2 regions of the Bacillus mojavensis genome follow, and region 2 is predicted to be linked to the other one. Evidence: a T-box and tRNA genes for the amino acid it is inferred to sense, from the RefSeq annotation. Region 2 holds a T-box; the other holds one or more tRNA genes.
What was found. The T-box of region 2 lies ahead of tyrS (tyrosine--tRNA ligase). A T-box ahead of a tRNA ligase gene usually reads a tRNA of that ligase, here a tRNA-Tyr.

Region 1 (3,412 bases), 1.4 Mb from region 2:
TTGGTCCATCAGCCACTGAAGCGTGCCGAGGCCCAAATATTGACTGGCCATACGGACAAGCACGATTACAACGATTCCTTTTAAGAGCTGAACCGCCTTCGTGCCGCGTATCACCATAATCAGTTTATATATCACATACCAAACAAGGAGAATATCAACGGCATTGCCGAGGTACTGCAAAAAAGGGATATCCTCAAAAGCCATTTCCTCGTCCTCCAAGAATTCAGTCATTTCGTATTTTGAAGTTTCATGTGTTACGCATATGTACTTTACATAGCGAGCCCATTATACCACATTTCGTTTTGGCAAGTGAAATATGCCAGCCGTTTGAGAACCTTAAAAAAGAGTAAAGCGCACCACACGCTTTACTCTTCTCCGTTCGGGTCTAATGCATTGAATACACTTTTCCCCGCAGACTTCATTTTATACCATGTCCAGTCGAATAATTGATTAATCTCCTCTATTTGACCGGTGACTTGTCCAGCAGAGGCCATATACTTTTCTCCGTTTACAACGGTTACATCCCCATCTATTTTCCCTTTAATAATTAGCTTGCCGTTTTTGACGGTGACATCACCTTTGATCGTCTCACCTTCAGGCACGATCACAGTGTTGTTGTGCACGACCAGATTCGGCTGCTTCGACACGCTGAAGTTATGGTCATTGTGCCAGCTGTTTAACAACCCTCCGCCCATCAAAATGATGAATACCGCAGCAGCCGCGATAACCGGATGGGATCTGAACCATCTTTTCACAGAAGCTCTTTTCTTCTCCTTAGGCAATTTCGCCATGACGTTAGCGGTAAAATCGGCGGGGGCTTCGACATGCGATGTGCTCCGGACGAGCGCGATGGATTTTTCCATCTCATAAAAATGCTTTCTGCATTCCTCGCATGCCTCCAGGTGTTCTTTTAATACTTGTTCATCTTTCGGAAGGATATCTCCATCAAGATGCATATGCATAAGCTGCACAATTTGTTCAGGACAGCTCATTTCATCACCCCACTTAAAGATCCCTTAATTGTTTTCTAAGAGCCTCTCTGCCTCTGTGAATCCGTGTTTTTACCGTTCCCACAGGAATGTTCAGAATCTCGCCGATTTCAATTAATGAGAGTTCATCAATATACTTCAACACGATGACAGTTCTATATTTGTCAGGAAGCTTTAAAATTTTCTGCTGAATCGTGTGTGAAAGCTCCAGCGATACGACTGCATCTTCAGGCAAAACTCCATCTGCGGCGATTTGGGAATACATCGTCAAGCCTTCTGTACCCGCCACTTCTGCATCGAGGTAATAATCCGGCTTCTTTTTGCGAATGCGGTCAATGGTCAAGTTGGTCGCAATTCGATAAAGCCAAGTTGAAAATTTCCGGTTGATATCAAAACTGTCGATATTGACATACGCTCTGATGAAAGCCTCTTGTGCGATATCTTCCGCCTCATGCACATTGCCAAGCATACGGTAGCAAAGCTGATAAATTTTATCCTTGTAAATATCTACGATGTCCGCAAATGCATTTTGATCGCCTTTTTTGACTTGCTTAATTCTCTTTTTAATCATCATTTCCATATTTATCTAACCTCTGCCTTCACCGGTCTGTATGTATACGAGCTTCGTTTCTAAAGGTTTCAATTTTTTTATAAAATAAGTTTAACAAATTTTTGGCAGGGTGTAGATGGCAATTCGTGAATAAACTACCTTAACATATTTTTAAAATTATTACACAGACTGAACAGTTAGAAGTTGGAAGGATTTTTCAAAAAGAAAAAAGACACCTTTTGGTCAAAGGTGTCTGTGACTGGGCTAGCTGGATTCGAACCAACGCATGACGGAGTCAAAGTCCGTTGCCTTACCGCTTGGCTATAGCCCAATAATGGTGGAGGGGGGCAGATTCGAACTGCCGAACCCTGAGGGAGCGGATTTACAGTCCGCCGCGTTTAGCCACTTCGCTACCCCTCCATATTTTTAGGAAAAACAGTGCCGGCAAGAGGACTTGAACCCCCAACCTACTGATTACAAGTCAGTTGCTCTACCAATTGAGCTACACCGGCAAGATGGTGGAGGATGACGGGCTCGAACCGCCGACCCTCTGCTTGTAAGGCAGATGCTCTCCCAGCTGAGCTAATCCTCCAAATGGTGACCCGTACGGGATTCGAACCCGTGTTACCGCCGTGAAAGGGCGGTGTCTTAACCGCTTGACCAACGGGCCGTTTGTGTTCTCGTCGAGCTGACAAAAGTTATTATATACAGGTTCCCCCCCTTTTGTAAAGAGGAAATTTAAATTTTTTATTTTCAAACTTTTTAACCCCTTTTTTAACTGAAAAAGCCTCCCAACATTTATCATTTATCTTAAGATAGATATAGATCGAATCAAGAGAGGAGAAACCAATATGATACTAGTCAGCTCTTGCCTCGGGGGCATTGAATGCAGATACAACGGTTCGCATGCCGCATCAGAGAAAATTCGAAAACTGATTGAAGAAAAACAAGCAGTGATGGCTTGCCCTGAACTTCTCGGCGGCTTCTCCACTCCCCGGGAACCAGCAGAAATCATCGGAGGCACTGGTGAGGATGTTCTTAATGGATGCGCGAAAATCATAACGTCTTCAGGAGAAGATGTAACAGATTTATATATGAAGGGCGCGGCCCAAACATTGGCCTATGCAAAAAAAATTAACGCCTCTGCCGTCATATTGAAAGAAAACAGCCCATCATGCGGTAGCAATTTCATCTATAATGGCTCATTTTCAGGAAAAAAAATCGCTGGAAACGGAGTAACCGCCGCCCTATTAAAACAAGCGGGATACCGTGTAATTTCTGAAAACCAGCTAGACGATATATTGTAAGGAGGCTCATCATGACGCAAGATATCTCTTTATCCTTCTATAAGCCTGAGCATTTACCTGAGCTTTACGCATTTACTTTACATAATGATGGCAAACGCTTTACCGCTCTCCCTAAAGAGGTGCTGACTCAGGCCCTAAGCATACAGGAGCGCTATCCTGTTGTCATCTTAAAAGGTGATCTGCCAATAGGCTTTTTCATTCTACATACGTCAAAAGAAATCATTGCTCCCTATTCCAACAATCCATTTGCTTTATTGCTCAGTTCCTTATCATTAAACTCCGCTCACCACGGACAAGGCTATGCGAAAAAAGCCATGCTTCAGCTACCCTCCTTTGTTAACGGGTATTTCCCATGGTGCGATGAAATCATTTTAGCCGTCAATCACCTAAACACCCGTGCAAAGCAGCTTTATATAAAAACTGGATTTCTTGATAAAGGACGCCGAAAAATCGGGCCGCTCGGCGAACAGCTGATACTTCATTATTTTTTATAACCTCTTTTGAAATAAAGTTTCAAAAATTAAAAATGATAGTTGAAATATCATAACAGAAATGAATATACTGAA
Region 2 (3,412 bases):
TACTCTCGTTAATCGTTTAAAAACCCCCTGCCGCTATGCGGTCGGGGGGTTTTTTTCGTCTGCTTCTTCTACCGTTTCCTGCTGGACAACACTTTCTTTGGCCTGCTGCTCCCAATAATCCCGCTGCATTCTTTCTTTGGCGATCGTACACATGAGATTCACGGTGAGCTCTCCCTCCTATTGAAAAGGTGGTGAATGGTCGTGTTTGCCCTATCTAATATACTCTTTCCCTCAAATTCCTATGCACTAAACCAAAAACATCCTTTGCCAATTAAGCAAAGGATGTTTTTTTCTTATTTATACGTGACAAGGAAGTATTTTTTCTTTCCGCGGCGAAGCACAGTAAACTGATCTTCAATGCGGTCTTCAGTAGATAAGATATAGTCAATTTCTGTCTGGCGTTCACCGTTAATGTAAACGGCTCCGTTTTTAATATCTTCACGGGCTTGTCGTTTAGACGGTGACAGTTTCGATTCAACCAGCACATCTACGAGTGACAGTTCTTCAGCGCTGTCTTTTTCTAGAGAAGGCACATCTTTAAAACCGATTTTTACGTCTTGGGCAGAAAGCTCTTTAATATTGCCGCTGAACAATGCTTGGGAAATATTAATCGCTTGCTCCAGTGCCTCGCGTCCGTGAACGAGCGCTGTCACTTCTTCTGCCAGGCGTTTTTGCGCTTCACGCTTTTCAGGCGCTGTTTCAGTTTTTTCAGCGTATTCTTCGATTTCTTCTTTTGAAAGGAACGTAAAATATTTTAAGTATTTCACAACATCACGGTCATCTGTATTGATCCAGAATTGGTAGAATTCATATGGAGACGTTTTTTCTTTATCTAGCCAAATTGCGCCGCCTTCGGTTTTTCCGAATTTTGTGCCGTCCGCTTTCGTTACAAGCGGAATGGTAAGACCAAACGCTTTTGCTCCTTCTTCTTCAGATTTTCTGATCAGCTCAAGGCCAGCTGTGATGTTGCCCCATTGATCGCTTCCGCCGATTTGCAGCTTACAGTTTTTCTCTCTGTACAGGTTTAAGAAATCATAAGATTGAAGAATCATGTAGCTGAATTCTGTGTAAGAGATGCCGGATTCGATTCTGGAGCTGACTGTATCTTTTGCCAGCATGTAATTGATGCCGAAGTTTTTGCCGACGTCACGAAGGAAGTCAATCACATTCATGTTTCCGATCCAGTCGTAGTTATTTGCCATAACAGCCGGGTTTTCTGCTGAATCAAAATCAAGAAATCTTGAAAGCTGATGTTTGATTTTTTGCGACCATTCGACAACGATATCAGCCGTGTTTAACGTACGCTCTGCTTTTTTTCCGCTCGGATCGCCGATTAAACCCGTCGCGCCGCCCACAAGCGCAATCGGATGGTGCCCCGCAAGCTGAAAACGGCGGAGTGTTAAAATTGGCAGCAGGTGCCCGATATGCAAGCTGTCCGCTGTCGGATCAAAGCCTGAGTACAGGCGGATCTTTTCTTCGTTCAGCTGTTTGTTCAGTCCTTCTTCATCCGTCATTTGCTGAATCAATCCGCGGAAGGATAAGTCTTCAAGTAAGTTTGTCATGAGATAAGGCTCCTTTTTAAATAAAATAAAAACGCCCCTTCGTGTAAACGAAGGGACGATTGATTATCGCGGTACCACCCTACTAATAAGAGCATACATACAGCTTTTTGCTCTTATCACTTTGCCTGATAACGGATCAGGTCCGTTCTTTCACTACTGAAAGCCTGTGCGGCTTTGTTTGCAAAAGCGGTTCATGAGTGTATTCGATATATCCGTCTGTGCTGATTTTCACCGGCCATCAGCTCTCTGGAACGTAAGGATATTCTACTTGTCTCAATCTTTACCTTTTCATATGAAGCTATATCATTTTTAACATAAATAAAATCCCGTGTCAACGGCGCCTTTTAATCCTCCATCGTTGACAGGTCTCCGGCCGGAAGATTCAGCTCCCATGCCTTCAGCACACGTCTCATGATCTTACCGCTCCGTGTTTTTGGAAGCTTATCCTTAAATTCAATTTCACGCGGAGCGGCATGGGCTGCAAGACCTTGTTTGACAAATTGGCGGATGTCTTCCTTCAGTTTATCAGACGGCTCAAACCCTTCTCTGAGAGCGATAAAGGCTTTAATGATCTCCCCGCGCACCGGATCAGGTTTACCAATGACCCCCGCCTCCGCAATTGCCGGATGTTCGACAAGCTTACTTTCCACTTCAAATGGCCCGACGCGCTCACCGGAGGTCATGATGACATCGTCCACTCTGCCTTGGAACCAAAAGTACCCTTCATCATCCATGTAGGCAGAATCGCCCGACACATACCATCCGCCCGGCATAAAATAAGATTCGTATTTTTCAGGGTTGTTCCAAATCGTGTGCATCATAGATGGCCAGCCCTTTTTAATGGCGAGGTTCCCCATTCGATACGGCGGAAGCTCGTTCCCCTGATTATCAACGATTGCTGCTTCTACACCGGGAATCGGTTTTCCCATCGAGCCTGGTTTTATATCCAGGCAAGGATAGTTGCAGATTAGCTGTCCGCCCGTTTCTGTCATCCACCATGTATCATGAATCCGTTGGTTAAAGACTTTATGCCCCCATCTGATCACTTCCGGATTTAAAGGTTCACCGACACTCAGCACATGGCGGAGTGAAGTCAGATCATATTTGGCAGCCATATCATCTCCGGCTCCCATCAGCATTCGAAAGGCAGTCGGCGCGCTGTACCAGACGTTTACACCAAGCTGCTCAATCGTGCCATACCAGCTTTCCGGGCTGAATCGTCCGCCGACAATCACATTTGTCGCTCCGTTCAGCCACGGCGCAAAAATCCCGTACACCGTTCCAGTCACCCAGCCTGGGTCGGCCGTGCACCAATAAATGTCCTCTTCCTTTAAATCAAGGACCCATTTTCCTGTCTGATACTGCTGAACCATTGCCTCATGGACATGAAGCACACCCTTTGGCGTACCCGTAGATCCTGATGTATAGTGAAGCAAATAGCCGTCTTTTTTGTCCATCCATTCAATGTCCAGTCTTGTGCTCTCATGTTTAGCCACTTCATCATAATGAATGATGTTTGTTCCGCTCTTTTCAGTCTGGCCGCCGACTATGAATATACGCTGTAAATCAGGGAGCTTGTCAACCGGAATCCTTTCCAAAAGCTCAGGCGTCGTGACAACAACCTTTGCCTCGCTGTTTTGAAGCCGGTCCTTAACAGCCCCCTCCATAAATGCTTCAAATAACGGCCCGGCGATTGCGCCGATTTTGATGGCACCTAGCATAATAAAATAAAGCTCGGGTGATCTCGGCATAAAAATAAAAACGCGGTCCCCTTTTTCCACATTTCCATACCGTCTCAGCACATTCCCGGCTCTGTTTGTTTCTTCTTTCATTTCTTTAAATGTGTATTT

Region 1: it has a tRNA-Tyr gene. The T-box ahead of tyrS (tyrosine--tRNA ligase) is inferred to sense a tRNA for this amino acid. The anticodon was not compared.

What each region holds. Positions count from the first base shown of each region.
Region 1 is NZ_CP051464.1:192,819-196,230, reverse strand. Features, by position in the region: gene cdaA (diadenylate cyclase CdaA) at 1-204, opposite strand, end outside; gene rsiW (anti-sigma-W factor RsiW) at 366-992, opposite strand; gene sigW (RNA polymerase sigma factor SigW) at 1,006-1,569, opposite strand; tRNA gene HC660_RS01110 (tRNA-Gln) at 1,799-1,870, opposite strand; tRNA gene HC660_RS01105 (tRNA-Tyr) at 1,875-1,959, opposite strand; tRNA gene HC660_RS01100 (tRNA-Thr) at 1,979-2,051, opposite strand; tRNA gene HC660_RS01095 (tRNA-Val) at 2,056-2,131, opposite strand; tRNA gene HC660_RS01090 (tRNA-Glu) at 2,135-2,209, opposite strand; gene HC660_RS01085 (2-thiouracil desulfurase family protein) at 2,391-2,846, shown strand; gene HC660_RS01080 (GNAT family N-acetyltransferase) at 2,858-3,340, shown strand.
Region 2 is NZ_CP051464.1:2,830,537-2,833,948, forward strand. Features, by position in the region: gene rpsD (30S ribosomal protein S4) at 1-12, shown strand, start outside; gene sr7p (small protein SR7P) at 34-162, opposite strand; gene tyrS (tyrosine--tRNA ligase) at 294-1,562, opposite strand; T-box leader at 1,611-1,852, opposite strand; gene acsA (acetate--CoA ligase) at 1,907-3,412, opposite strand, start outside.